DNA from 3 places in the Polaromonas sp. SP1 genome. Region 2 is predicted to be linked to each of the others. Evidence: predicted binding sites of a transcription regulator. Region 2 holds the regulator's gene; each other region holds the start of a gene.
The links. Region 2 encodes sigma-54, which starts transcription at its own class of promoters, with help from an activator protein. Its sites were predicted from a motif close to TGGCANGNAANCTGCTTT; they were not measured.
Positions count from the first base shown of each region.

Region 1: the regulator sigma-54 is predicted to act here: its motif matches at 3,276-3,293, upstream of DT070_RS14280 (circularly permuted type 2 ATP-grasp protein).
Region 3: the regulator sigma-54 is predicted to act here: its motif matches at 1,422-1,439, upstream of DT070_RS14285 (DUF2126 domain-containing protein).

Region 1 covers NZ_CP031013.1:2,992,319-2,997,161, forward strand. The annotation lists gene DT070_RS14275 (transglutaminase family protein) at 1-394, opposite strand, end outside; gene DT070_RS14280 (circularly permuted type 2 ATP-grasp protein) at 418-3,213, opposite strand; gene DT070_RS14285 (DUF2126 domain-containing protein) at 3,375-4,843, opposite strand, start outside.
Region 2 covers NZ_CP031013.1:1,750,973-1,755,815, reverse strand. The annotation lists gene DT070_RS08380 (class I SAM-dependent RNA methyltransferase) at 1-1,354, opposite strand, end outside; gene DT070_RS08375 (RNA polymerase factor sigma-54) at 1,397-2,932, opposite strand; gene lptB (LPS export ABC transporter ATP-binding protein) at 3,077-3,877, opposite strand; gene lptA (lipopolysaccharide transport periplasmic protein LptA) at 3,892-4,518, opposite strand.
Region 3 covers NZ_CP031013.1:2,997,965-3,002,807, forward strand. The annotation lists gene DT070_RS14285 (DUF2126 domain-containing protein) at 1-1,325, opposite strand, end outside; gene DT070_RS14290 (DNA internalization-related competence protein ComEC/Rec2) at 1,572-4,079, shown strand; gene DT070_RS14295 (circularly permuted type 2 ATP-grasp protein) at 4,165-4,843, shown strand, end outside.

The sequences.
Region 1 (4,843 bases), 1.2 Mb from region 2:
ACGGCGACGCGAAGAGGAATTCAGAGGCGCTGTCGTAGGCCGCGCCCGCGCGGTAGCGGAACTGGTCGCGCACCTGCTCCCAGGGCGGCGATGCCGGCCTGCCGGTAGACAGCGATGCTTCGGATTGCAGCGGATTGGCGACCGAGGTGGACACAACGCTGTCGGCCACCACGGTCAGGCTTTCATGCGCCGTCTGCAACGAGAAATAGCTGCGTGTGTTGCCATAGACATCCACCGTTTCGCGCAACTGCACAGGCGCCGGGTTGATGCGCAGGTCGTAGCTCAGCAGGCTTTGGCCGCTGCGGTTGGCGGGTTTGAGGTGCACCACGTGGTGTGCGTTGACGACCGCGGGGGCATAGCGGTAGCGGGTTTCGTGGACGACGTGAAGCAGCATGGGATGACTTTGCTCAGCGAGGGCTAAGCGCCCAGGCTCTGGCTGCCCGACGCTGCGTGGCTGAAATAGCGCCGGCTCAAGGTGTCCGACAGGTCCAGCGCCGCGTCGCAGCATTGCTCCAGTAGCTGGACCAGATGCCCATACTGCCGGCTGCCGTGCCCGGCGTCCTCATCGCCTTCCGCATCTTCACGTGCAGGCGAGTCCTGGCACAGATCGGCCAGCGCCCAGCTGCCGGGGTCGGGCAATTCCATGGCCAGGTCGGGCATATCGCCGGGGGCGCTGCCGGCCAGCTTGGCCAGGCGCCCGCGCAGGGTCTGCACCACCCAGCCGAGGGAGCGCGGGTTGTCGCGGTCCAGCACCAGCAAATCGAGCAGGGCCGGGATGTCGCGGCGCTGCTGGTATTGCGCGTGGAAGGTGATGGTGCTGTCAAACAGCGCCACCATCGCGTTAAAGCCGCCTTCTTCAAAGACCGACCCGGTCTCAAAGCCGCGCACCAGCGCACCGGCCAGGGTGTTGAGCCGCTCGATCAGCCGGCCCATGCTCAAAAGGCGCCAGCCGTCGTCGCGGGTCATGCGGTCGGTTTGCGCGCCCGTCATGGCCGAGAGAAAGCCGCTGGCCGATTCGAGTGCCCGCAGGGCTTCGACGGAGGAGTATTCGGGTGGATAAGCGGTGAGAGCGCTCTGGCTTTGACTCTGACCGGTTTGATGCTGGCTTTGGCTGGTGCTGGAGGCCGCGCTGAAAATCGCGCAGCGCTGGAAGAAGTCGGCCTCGGTGCGCACGATCATGTGCCACTGCTCTTGCGACAGGCGCTCGCGCACGGCCGAGGCGGCGCTCTTGAGCGCCCGCAGGTTGTAGCCCACGCTGGCGGCTTGTTCGGTGTCGGCCAGGTTGGCGATCAGCGCGCGCTCGAACACGCGGCGCGCCTGCGTGGCCGGCGGCACGGTGTCCAGCACCAGCGCGTTGCCGACCGCCATGCTGGTCACCCAGGCCAGCAGCGGCTGCGAGGTCTGGTCTTCGCCGCCCAGGCACTGCAGCGTGATCTGCGCCAGGCGGGTGGAGTTTTCGGCGCGCTCGGTGTAGCGGCCCAGCCAGAAAAGATTTTCGGCCGCGCGGCTGGTGACTGGCGGGCGGTGACGCAGCGGCGCTGTGGCCCAGGCGGATGCGAGTGCGGGTTGCTCGCTGCGCGCAGCCGTTGCCTTGCCGGCGGAGGCGTCGCCGAGCACCCACACATCGGCGCTGCTGCCGCCATGCTGCATCGACGACATGTTTTCGTTCTTGCCGGCCAGCCGCGCCAGGCCACCGGGCAGCACCTGCCACGACCCATTGCCGTCGGCCACCGCAAACACGCGCAGCATGGCCGAACGCGGCGATATGCGCTCGCCCTGCCAGGTCGGCGTTTGCGGCAGCGGCAGGTAAGCCTGCACGGTGTAGTCCTCGCCGCGGCGCAAGATGCGGCCGGCCCATTCGTCCAGCGCGCGCCGCGACAGTGTGTGGCCGATGACCGACTCCATGCCCGAGCCCGGGTAGGTCGGCTTGATCACCGAGTTCTTGAGCTGGCCCAGCACATCCTGCATGACGGCCTGCTCACCGCACCACCAGGTGGCCAGCGAAGGCAATGCCAGCGTTTCGCCCAGCAAGTGCCTGGAGAGTGCCGGGAGAAAGCCCAGCAGCGCGCTCGATTCGAGGAAGGCCGAGCCCGGCGTGTTGACCACCAGCACATTGCCCGCACGAATGACCTGCAGCAGGCCGGGCACGCCGAGTGTGGAATCGGAGCGCAGCTCCAGCGGGTCGAGGAACTCGTCGTCCAGCCGCTTGAGCAGTCCATGCACACGCTCCAGGCCGCGCAGGGTCTTCAGGTAAAGCTTGTCGTCGCGCACCAGCAGGTCGCTGCCTTCGACCAGCGTCAGGCCCAGGAAGCGCGCGAGGTAGGCGTGCTCAAAATACGTTTCGTTGTAGGGGCCCGGCGTGAGCAGCACCACGCGGCTTTCTTCGTGGCTGTCGCCCGGGCTCATGGCTTTGAGGCCGTCTACCAGCGCCTTGTACGACGCGGCCAGCCGTTCCACTTTCATTTCGCGGAAGGCTTCGGGAAAAAGCAGCGAGATAGTCAGGCGGTTTTCCAGCAGGTAGCCCAGGCCGGAAGGCGCCTGCGTGCGCTGCGACACCACCGACCAGCGGCCGTCCGGGCCGTGTGCGATGTCGAAGGCCGCAATGTGCAGGTAGGTGCCGCCGGCAGGCTTCACACCCTGCATGCCGCGCAGGTAGCCCGGGTGGGCGTGCACCAGCGCGCTGGGCAGCAGGCCTTTGGAGAGCAGTTCCTGCGGGCCGTAAATGTCGGCCATCACGCGGTCCAGCAGGCGGGCGCGCTGCTGGATGCCGGCCTCGATGTGCGCCCAGTCGCTGGCCGACACCATCATGGGGAAGAGGTCCAGCGCCCAAGGCCGCTGCGGGCCGTTGGCGTCGGCGTAGACGTTGTAGGTCACACCGTTGTCGCGGATCTGGCGGCGCAGGTTGGCGGTGCGGTGGTTCAGGTCGTAAAAACCGTCGGTGCCCAGGAAATTGAAGAAGCGCGTCCACTCGGGCGACAAGCTGTCGTCAGCGGAGGGCGGGGCTTCAGCAGAAGGCGCGGCGGCTTCCGGGGCGCTGCCGGCGGCGCGCAGTACGGGCTGCGCCGGCGCGGCCGCTTCCGCAGGGCCCTCAGACACACGGCCCCGCAACTCGTCGAAATGCCCCGCCGCCGCATGCGGCGCCAGCGCAGAGGCCAGGGCGCAGGGGGATTCGAGCGCCTGGGCGGCAAAAAGTGACTCGGTGTTATTTTCCACGTCCTGCAAGTATGCCTGCGGCCTGTGCGTCCCAAGGCGCGGGGCAGGCCCAAGGGCCCGGCAAAGCGCTATTTATGCCGCCTCGGCATGCAAATGTTGCACCCATAAGACAGACTGATGGGCACTTCTGGCAGGGCGCCGCAGGCACCCCGCCCGCGCCCCTAGCGCAAGTCGAGCGTGAACGGAAACTCGCGGCTAGGCTGTGCCGGCGCCACGCGCATCTTGCCGGGCGTGTGGCCCATGCGGAAGAAGCGTGTGAGGCGGCGGCTTTCCGCCTCGTACGAGTTGACGGGCAGGGTGTCGTAGTTGCGCCCGCCGGGGTGCGCCACATGGTATTGGCAGCCACCCAAAGAGCGCTCCATCCAGGTGTCGACGATGTCAAACGTCAGCGGCGCATGCACGCCGATGGAAGGGTGCAGCGCGGAAGGCGGGTTCCAGGCCTTGTAGCGAACGCCCGCCACGTATTCACCGACACGGCCCGTGCTTTGCAGCGGCAGCGCGCGGCCGTTGACGGTGACGACATAGCGGTTGTCGTTCAGGCCTGTCACGTGCACCTCGATGCGCTCGAGCGACGAATCGACATAACGCACGGTGCCGCCGGCTGAGCCTTCTTCGCCCATCACATGCCAGGGCTCCAGCGCGCTGCGCAATGTCAGTTCGATGCTGTTGGACAAGACCCGCCCGATCAGCGGAAAGCGGAACTCGAAGTGCGGCTCGAACCAGGCCATGTCGAAGGCGTAGCCGGCTTCGCGCAGCTCGGTCAGCACGTCTTCAAAATCCATGCGGATAAAGCCCGGCAGCAGGAAGCGGTCGTGCAACTCGGTGCCCCAGCGGGTGACGCGGCCGTGGTAGGGCTTGTTCCAGAAGCGCGCCACCAGCGCGCGCAGCAGCAGTTGCTGGGCAATGCTCATGCGCGCATGCGGCGGCATCTCAAAGGCACGCAATTCCAGCAGGCCCAGGCGGCCCGTGGTGGAGTCGGGCGAGTACATCTTGTCGATGCAGAACTCGCTGCGGTGCGTGTTGCCGGTCACGTCGACCAGGATGTTGCGCAGCGTGCGGTCGACCAGCCAGGGCGGCATGTCGGCGCCGTACTTCTTGCGGTTGTTCTCGATCTCGCGCAGGGCGATTTCCAGCTCGTACAACTGGTCGTTGCGGGCTTCGTCCACACGCGGCGCCTGGCTGGTCGGGCCGATGAACATGCCCGAGAACAAATAGCTCAGTGACGGGTGGTTGTGCCAGTAGGCGATCAGGCTGCCCAGCACCTCGGGCTTGCGCAGGAAGGGGCTGTCGGCCGGCGTGGCGCCGCCCAGCACAAAGTGGTTGCCGCCGCCGGTGCCGGTGTGGCGGCCGTCGGTCATGAACTTCTCGGCCGACAGGCGCGTTTCGTGCGCGATCTTGTAGAGGAACTCGGTGTGCTCCACCAGTTCGCCCCAGTTGTAGGCCGGGTGGATGTTGACTTCGATGACGCCCGGGTCCGGGGTGACCTGCAGCATCTTCAGGCGCGGGTCGCGCGGCGGCGGGTAGCCCTCGAGCACGATGCTCACGCCCAGCGATTGCGCCGTGGCTTCCACCGCAGCCAGCAGGTCGAGGTAGTCTTCGAGGCGCTCCATGGGCGGCATGAAGACGTAAA
Region 2 (4,843 bases):
GCCGGCATTCGATGGGACCGTTCCACATCGGCACGCGGCGCGATTCTTTCAGGCGCATCTTGCCGGGCAGCTTGAGGTCGGGCGTGAGCACGTGGGCGGTCCATCCGGCGTAGTTTTTCTTCCAGTGCGCGGCCAGTTGCGGAAAGAAGTCGGTGGCTTCTTCGCCCCAGGCGTTCTGCGCCTGCTCGCGGCCGGGGTTGGCCGAGCGGTCGCGCGGGGTTTCAAACGCGGGCTCGTCACGGGTATCGCCGGCGTTGCGGTTGTCGCCCGCATCGCGGCTCAGCGGCTGGCCGAATTCGTCGATGGGCTGGTTGCGGTGGTCCTGTTGCACGCGGCCTTCGGCATGACCCTGCTGGCGGCGCTGGTCGCGCCCCTGCACGCCGGTGATGCCGGCCACACCGGCCACATCGATACGCTCACCATACGGCGGGTTGACCAGCATCACGCCTGAAGGCGCGGGCGGCATGCGCTGCAGGGCGTCGCCGCCGCGGAACTCCACCGCATTGGCCACGCCGGCGCGCTCGGCATTGCGCTCGGCAAAGTCGACCATGCGGAAGGACACATCGCTGCCGAAGACCGGCGCGGTGGGCTCGGTGATGGCGGCTTCGGCCTGGTCGAGCAGGCCGTCCCACACATGGCCCTGGAAGGGCAAATACTTCTGGAAGGCAAAGCGGCGGTTGATGCCGGGCGCGATGTTGCAGGCAATCTGCGCGGCTTCAATCGCGATGGTGCCGGAGCCGCAGCACGGGTCGTACAGCGGCACGCCGTCTTTGCAGAGCTGGTCCCAGCCGCTGGCGGCAATCATGGCCGCGGCCAGCGTTTCTTTCAGTGGCGCATCGCCCTTGTCTTCACGCCAGCCGCGCTTGAAGAGCGGCTCGCCCGAGGTGTCGATGTAGATGGTGACGGTGTCGGTCGTCAGGTGCACATAGATGCGCACGTCGGGCCAGCGTGTGTCGACACTGGGCCGCACATCGTCGAACTTGGCGCGAAAGCGGTCGGCGATCGCATCCTTGATCTTCAGCGCGGCGAAGTTCAGGCTTTGCAGCGGGCTGTGCTGGGCCGTGATCTCCACCTTGAAAGTCTGTTTGGGCGTGAACCAGATTTCCCAGGCCACGTTGGCAGCGGCGTTGTAGAGGTCCTGCTCGCTGCGGTACTGGTTGTGCTGCAGCTCGATCAGCACGCGCTGCGCGAGGCGGCTGTGCAGGTTGAGCTGCAGCGCATCGCGCCACGAGGCCTGCAGCTGCACGCCGGCGCGCCAGGCTTTGCCCTGGATGCCGGTGACGCGTTGTACTTCGGTCGCGAGCAGGGTCTCAACGCCGGCGGCGCACGGTAAAAAGAGTTGGAGTTGATTCATGACTGGCTTTGAAAGGCGGGGCAGTGCGGCCTGACCGGGCGCCTAGAGAGATTTACGCAGGTTGGCGGGCGCGATGCGAAGCGCCTCACGATATTTAGCTACTGTGCGGCGCGCGCATTCAATGCCCTGCTCTTTCAGCATTTCGGAGATCTGGTTGTCGCTGAGCGGCTTCTTCAGGCTTTCAGACGAGACGAACTGCTTGATCAGTGCGCGCACCGCCGTGCTGGAGGCGTTGCCGCCGGTTTCGGTGCCGAGTGCGGAGCCGAAGAAGTATTTGAGCTCGAAGGTGCCGAAAGGCGTGCCCATGTACTTGGCGGTGGTCACGCGCGAGATGGTCGACTCATGCAGGCCCAGTTCGTCGGCGATTTCACGCAGCACCAGCGGGCGCATGGCAAGCTCGCCGTGCGTGAAGAAGTTTTTCTGCCGCTCGACAATCGCGCTGCTCACACGCAGGATGGTGTCAAAACGCTGCTGGATGTTCTTGATGAACCAGCGGGCTTCCTGCAGGCGCTGCTGCAGCGCCGCGCCGCCCTGGCCCTTGTGCTGCTTGAGGGCGTTGGCGTAAATATCGTGCACACGCAGGCGCGGCATCACATCGCCGTTGAGCGAGACCTTGAAGCCCCGGCCCGACTTGATGACGATGACGTCGGGCACGATCAGGTTGCGCTCCACATTCACGAAGCGGCGGCCGGGCTTGGGGTCGAGCCGGCCGATCACGGCAATGCCGCCCTTGATCGCAGCCTCGGTGAAGCCGCACAGGTGCGACAGGCGCTTCACGTCGCGTTTGGCCAGCAGCTCCATGGGCTGCTTGCACATGGCGATGGCGGCGCGGGTTTCTTCGCAGTCCTTGCAGTCGAGCAATTGCAGGCCCAGGCATTCGGCCAGGTTGCGCGCGCCGACGCCGGCGGGCTCCATGTGGTGCAGGAGCTTGAGCGCCATGGCAAAGCGCTGCTCGAGCTCTTCGCTTTGCTCCAGGTCGTTGCCGGCCAGGCCGGCGGCCAGCGATGCCAGGCTGTCTTCAAGGTAGCCGTCGTCGTTCAGCGATTCAATGAGGAAGTGCAGCGCGGCGCGGTCTTCTTCGGACAGGCGCAGGCCGAGCGACTGGCGGTGCAGGTGGTCTTGCAGCGACTCGTGGGCGCCCGTGAGGTCGGAGGCCTCGGCGTCGCTTTCCTCGTTGTTGTTCTTGCGCGCCGGCGCGTCGCTGCCCCACTCGCTGTCGTCAGGCGCGGTCTCTACCGTGCCGTCGCCTTCCCAGCTTTCCTCGAGCTTGGGCTCTGCACTGATTTCAGCATCATTTTGGCCTGCAGCCCCCGTGTCGTCTTGGCCTGCAGCTATCGAATTGGTAGCAGATTCAAACTCCCGACTGTCCTGGCTGACCGGCGTGTCGACATGCTCCAGCCCGAACTCCTCCCGCACCGCCGTCTCTTCCGCCACTTCCAGGAAAGGGTTCTCGTCAAGCATCTGCTCGACCTCCTGGCTCAGCTCAAGCGTCGACAACTGCAACAGCCGGATCGACTGCTGCAGCTGGGGCGTCAGCGCAAGATGCTGCGAGACGCGAAGCGAGAGGCCTTGTTTCACGGGACTTTCAAATACACGGAAGGTTGAGGTGACATGTCTTCAGCCAGCAGGCGCCGCGGAACTGGCTCCGCCAGGCCGCAGGCACCGTCCCCGGAGGGGGAGAGGGAGCTACACGAAGTGAGCGACAACAGGGGGGAACCATGTTCACATCTTGAAGTGTTCGCCAAGATAGACACGGCGCACATCGGCGTTGTTCACGATCTCGGACGGTGTGCCTTGCGCCAGCACATGGCCGTCGCTGATGATGTAGGCGTGGTCGCAAATGCCCAGCGTCTCGCGCACGTTGTGGTCGGTGATCAGCACGCCGATGCCGCGCGACTTGAGGAAACCGATGATGCGCTGGATCTCGATGACGGCGATCGGGTCAATACCGGCAAAGGGCTCGTCGAGCAAAATAAAACGCGGCTGGGTCGCCAGCGCGCGTGCGATCTCGACGCGGCGGCGCTCGCCGCCCGACAGCGCCGGCGCGGGTGAGTTGCGCAGGTGGTCCACGCGCAAGTCCTGCAGCAGCGCGTCCAGGCGCGACTCGATGTCGGCGCGGCCCAGCGGCTTGCCGTTGGCGCCCAGCTGCAGCTCCAGCACGGCGCGCACGTTTTCTTCGACCGTGAGCTTGCGGAAAATCGAGGCCTCTTGCGGCAGGTAGCTCAGGCCCAGGCGGGCGCGCAGGTGAATCGGCATGTGCTCGACCGATTGGCCGTCGATGGAGATTTCGCCCGCATCGGCGCGCACCAGGCCCACGATCATGTAGAAAGAAGTCGTCTTGCCCGCACCGTTGGGCCCGAGCAGGCCGACCACTTCGCCTTTTTGCACGGCCAGCGACACGTCTTGCACCACCTTGCGGCTGCCGTACGATTTTTGCAGCCCTTGCGCCACGAGGCGGCTGGGGGTGGGGGCGGAAGCGCCGTGAGCGCGGGGGGCCGCCGAAATATCAGTCACCACATCCATCTGTGCAGGTCTTTCTAGTTCTTTTCGCTGCCCAGCGTGGTGCTGGGGCGCAGGGTGACGGCCGGGCCGGATGGCTTTGCAGCGGCCGGCGCCGACGCGGCGGCGCGGGGCGACAGCATGGCGCGAATCCGTCCGCTCGGGTTGGCGGCGGTTTTGTTTTGCGTGCCGCCCTCCACCGTGAAGACGTCGGTGTTGTTGTCGTAAACGATCACGGCGCCTGTGGTTTCGTCGACCAGGGTGGCGCCGTTGTAGCGGCGCACCACGGCACGCTTGATGAATTTGACGAGGTCGGCCTTGCTGTCGTATTCGATCCGCTCGGCCTCGCCCTCGATGTACTCGTCCACGCCGTCGCGCTTTTTACGGTAGAAGGCCAGCTTGCCCGGCGCCGCGATGGACACGGCCTGCTGGTAGCCCTCGGGGTCCTGGCTCACGTCGACCCGCTCGCCGCGCACGATGGTCGTGCCCTTGGTGATCACCACATTGCCGGTGAAAACGCTGGTTTGCTTCAGGTCGTCATACCGCAGGGCATCCGCCTCGGCATTCATGGGCTTGTCGCGGTCGGCTTTTTCAGCCCAGGCCGGAAACGCCGCCCCCAGCGCCAGAACGGCCGGCAGGATGAGGGAAAAAAGGGGATATTTCATAAGGCACGAATCTTGCTGCGTGGGTGTCCGGCCATTGTAGCCATGCAAGCTGTGGGAATGGCTTGCACAGTGAATTATTAGGGGCATAAAAATGGCCCCCACGCTCCCCCACTTCGTGTGGGTCGCTGCCCCCCGAGGGGGCAGCCCGCCCTACGGCCCGGCGAAGCCGGTTCCGGGGCTCATGCTGGCTTGAAGAATTCTTTGGGCAATACCGGTGGGGGTATTTCACCAGTGGGCAGCCGCGGAACCGGCTTTGCCGGGCCGCGGGCGCCGTCCCCTGCAGGGGAAAAGGGCTACACGCAGTGAGCCCGATAGGGGTGTGCCC
Region 3 (4,843 bases), 1.2 Mb from region 2:
GTGGTGGCCAGGCCCAGTTTGCCCGCCAGCGTCTGCACAAAGCGTTGCGCGTCGGCGCTGGTGTAGTTACAGGGCTGGCGCTCGTCGGCAAACAGCTCCGGGTTCTGCCAGATCGGCTGGCCGTCCTTGCGCCAGAAAATGCTGAGTGCCCAGCGCGGCAATTGCTCGCCCGGGTACCACTTGCCCTGGCCGAAATGCAGGAAGCCGCCTTCGCCGTATTCGGCGCGCAGCTTTTGCACCAGCTCGGTGGCGTAGCCGCGCTTGGTGGGCCCCAGCGCGTCGATGTTCCATTCGGCGGCGTCGCGGTCGGTGGTGGCCACAAAGGTCGGCTCGCCGCCCATCGTCAGGCGCACGTCGCCGGCGGCCAGGTCTTTGTCGACTTTTTCGCCGAGCGACAGCACCTCTTGCCATTGCGCCTCGGTATAGGGCTTGGTTACGCGCGGTGACTCGTAAATCCGCTGCACCGCCATGTGGTGTTCGAACTCGACTTCGGATTTGTCGACACCGCCTTCGACCGGCGCGGCGCTCGAGGGCTCGGGTGTGCAGGCCAGCGGGATATGGCCTTCGCCCGCCATCAGGCCGGAGGTGGGGTCAAGCCCCACCCACCCGGCGCCGGGCAAAAAGACCTCGCACCAGGCATGCAGGTCGGTGAAGTCGGTCTCTGCGCCGCTCGGGCCGTCAATCGATTTGACGTCGGCCTTGAGCTGGATCAGGTAACCCGAGACAAAACGCGCGGCCAGGCCCATGTGGCGCAGCAGTTGAACCAGCAGCCAGCCCGTGTCGCGGCAGGAGCCGCACGCCAGGCGCAGGGTTTCTTCGGGCGTCTGCACGCCGGGCTCCATGCGGATGGAGTACTTGATGTCCGACTGCAAGCCCTGGTTCAAGCCCACCAGGAAGTCGATGGTGCGTTTGGGCGTGCGGTCGATTTTCTCGAGGTAGCGCTTCAGCAGTGGTGTGACCGGCTGGGTGGCCAGGTAAGGCGCCAGTTCGCGGGCCTGCAGCGCGTTGTAGGTAAACGGAAATTCTTCGGCGGCGGGCTCCAGGAAGAAATCAAACGGGTTGAACACCGCCATCTCCACGACCAGGTCTACCGTGACCTTGAATTCGCGCGTGGGCTCCGGAAACACCAGCCGGGCCTGGTAGTTGGCAAACGGGTCTTGTTGCCAGTTGATGAAGTGCCCGGCGGGCTCGACTTTGAGGGAGTACGAGAGCACCTGGGTGCGGCTGTGCGGCGCGGGCCGCAGCCGGACGACCTGCGGCCCGAGCTTGACCAGGCGGTCGTATTTGTAATGGGTGATGTGGCTCAGGGCGACGTGGATGGACAAGGCAGCCTCGCTTTAAATAATGACAATACGGCCGCCACATCTTGCGGCCTGGGGAAACACCATGCGAGCAGCTTACCCGCATTTGGTGATGTTCTGAAAGCAAGAGCTGCGCCATCGATCCGATGGATATTTCTCTGGCGCTTTAGTGCTCTTGCTGGCAAGGTCGCGGCTTGCCGATAAAAACAAGCCGAAAAAGGGGAGGGCGCCTTGACGCGACCAGGATCAAACGGGCCAGCGTACAGCGCCATGGGCCCCGGGCCGGCCTGTGCCGGTTTCATCGCGGGCGTTGCCCTGCAACTTCAACAGCCTGCGCTGTGGCCCGCCACCTGGTACGCGGCGGCTGTCCTGCCGGCCTGTGCGCTTGCCGGCTTGCTTTGGTGCCTGGGTGGCCGTGTGCGGATGGCATCGTGGGGTCGTGTTGGGCTCGCCTTCGTTTTGGCCGCCATGCTGGGTTTTGGCGCAACGGGCTGGCGGGCCGGCGTTTTCCAGTCTGCCGGGCTGGACCCCGCCCTGGAAGGCCGTGATATCGAGGTCATTGGCCGTGTGCTGGCGATGCCGCAGCCGGGCGAAGACGGCGTGCGGTTTCGGCTCGGTGTGGAGTCGGCACGCCTGGATGGCCGCGCCGTCACCTTGCCGCCGCAAATCCTGCTCGGCTGGTATTCGGGTTTTGGCGGCCGTGAAGCGGCTCTGCCGGCGCAGGACGCCGACCCCTCCGAGGTGGTGCTGGCGTTGCAGCGCCAGCCGCAACCCCTGCGCGCAGGGGAGCGATGGCAGATGACCGTGCGGTTGAAGGCCCCGCACGGCAACAGCAACCCGCATGGCTTTGACTACGAGCTCTGGCTGTGGGAGCAGGGCCTGCAGGCCACCGGTTACGTGCGCGCCGGCGTGCACGATGCGCCGCCCGCCAGGCTTTCCGGCAGCTGGCACCATCCCGTCGAGCAGGCCCGGCAGGCGGTGCGCGAGGCGATCTTTGAGCGGGTGGAAAACCGGCAGCTTGCGGGTGTGATCGCCGCCCTGGTGGTGGGCGACCAGAACGCGATCGAGCGCGCCGACTGGGATGTGTTTCGCGCAACGGGCGTGGCGCACCTGATGAGCATTTCGGGCCTTCACATCACCATGTTTGCATGGGCTGCGTCGCTGCTCATCGGCGGCCTTTGGCGGCGGTCGGCGCGCCTGACGCCCCGGCTGTGCCTGGCCTTGCCGGCCGGCGCTGCAGGCGCGCTGGGCGGGCTTTTGCTGGCAGCCTTGTACGCGCTCTTTTCCGGCTGGGGTGTGCCGGCGCAGCGCACGATCTGGATGCTGGCCGTCGTGATCCTGCTGCGCCATGGCGGGCGGCAGTGGCCGTGGGCGCAAACCTGGGTGCTGGCCATGGCTGTGGTGGTGGCGCTGGATCCGTGGGCGCTGATGCAGGCCGGGTTCTGGCTTTCATTCGTGGCCGTCGGTGTGCTGTTTGCTACAAATTCAGGAGCGGCAACCCAAGGTGGGGTATGGGCTGGAGGCCAATTTGGCATTGAAGATTCAGCGCCGGCGGTGCGTTGGCGGCGGCACCTGCCTCGCTGGCTGGCGGGCCTGGCCGGCGCCCTGCGGGAGCAATGGGTCGTCACGCTGGCGTTCACGCCCCTGTCACTGCTGCTGTTCAACCAGGTTTCGCTGGTGGGGCTGGTGGCCAATGCCGTGGCGATTCCGCTGGTGACCCTGGTCGTCACGCCGCTGGCCTTGCTGGGCGTCGTGTGGGCGCCGGTCTGGCTGGCGGCTGCGTGGGTGGTGGGGGTGCTGGCTGCTTTCCTGCAAGGGCTGGCCGGCTGGCCTTGGGCGTCCGTCAGCGTGGCGGCGGCGCCGCTGTGGTGTGCCGTGGCCGGCGTGGCAGGCGGCGGGTTGCTGGCCACCCGGCTGCCATGGCGCTGGCGTGCGCTGGGCTTTCCGCTGCTGCTGCCGGTGGTGTTGTGGCAGCCGGCGCGCATGCCGCCCGGCCAGTTTGAGCTGCTGGCCGCCGACATCGGCCAAGGCAATGCGGTGCTGGTGCGCACGGCAAGCCACAGCCTGCTCTACGACGCCGGCCCGCGCTTTTCACGCGAAAGCGATGCCGGCCACCGTGTGCTGGTGCCGCTACTGCGCGCGCTGGGGGAGCGGCTGGATGTGCTGATGGTCAGCCACCGCGACACCGACCACATCGGCGGGGCGGCCACGGTGCTGGCCATGCAGCCTGAGGCCCGCCTGATCAGCTCGATTGAAGAGACGCATCCGCTGCAGGCTTTGCGCAAGGCCGGCCGGTGCGTCGCCGGCCAGCGTTGGGAATGGGATGGCGTGGCGTTTGAGGTCTTGCATCCGGCGGCTGCGGACTATGGCGTTGTTGGCGGCAAGTCCAACGCCATGAGCTGCGTGCTGCGCATCGGCAACGGCAGCCGCACCGCCTTGCTGGTGGGCGATATCGAGTCGCCGCAGGAGCTGGCGCTGGCCACGGCGAACCCGGCCGGCCTGAAAGCCGACGTGCTGCTGATGCCCCACCACGGCAGCAAGACATCGTCCAGCGCGGTGTTCCTGGATGCCGTGAAGCCGCAATGGGCCGTAGCCCAGGCCGGTTACCGCAACCGCTTCGGCCACCCGGTCGATTCGGTGGTGGCGCGCTATGAAGCACGCGGCATACGCCTGGTGAAGTCGCCGCAGTGCGGGGCAGCTTCATGGAGCAGCCAGCAGCCGGAAATTTTTCAATGCCAGCGGGAAGAGGGCAAGCGCTACTGGCATCATGTGCCTTAAAAACAGGGTGAGGTGCACCGCCTTGGCGCATTACTTGCTAAGCTACGTGAAAAGCCATGCGCATAACTTGCTGGAGATCAAGCCAATGAGCCGACCGATGTTTGATGAGATGAACGCCACGGAATCCAGCGTCCGTGAGCATTACCAGGGTTACCAGCGTTGGCTGGCCAAACAGCCTGCCGACGTGATGGAGGCGCGCCGCGCCGAAGCCGAGATGATTTTCCGCCGCGTCGGCATCACCTTTGCGGTGTACGGCGCCAAAGACGAAGACGGCGCCGGCACCGAACGGCTGATTCCTTTTGACCTGATTCCCCGCATCATCCCTGCCCACGAATGGGCCAGCATGGAAAAAGGCCTGATCCAGCGCGTCACGGCCCTGAACCGCTTCATCCACGACGTGTACCACGGCCAGGAGATCATCAAGGCCGGTGTCGTTCCTTCCGAGCAGATTTTCCAGAACGCGCAGTTCCGCCCCGAGATGATGGGCGTGGACGTGCCCGGCAACATCTATTCGCACATCAGCGGCATCGACATCGTGCGTGCGCCCAATGCGCAGGGCGAGGGCGAATACTACGTGCTGGAAGACAACCTGCGCGTGCCCAGCGGCGTGAGCTACATGCTGGAAGACCGCAAGATGATGATGCGGCTGTTCCCCGAGCTCTTCAGCCAGAACCGCGTGGCGCCCGTCGCCCACTACCCCGACCTGCTGCTCGAAACCCTGCGCGGCATGGCGCCGCCCGCCACGGCCGAGCCCACGGTGGTGG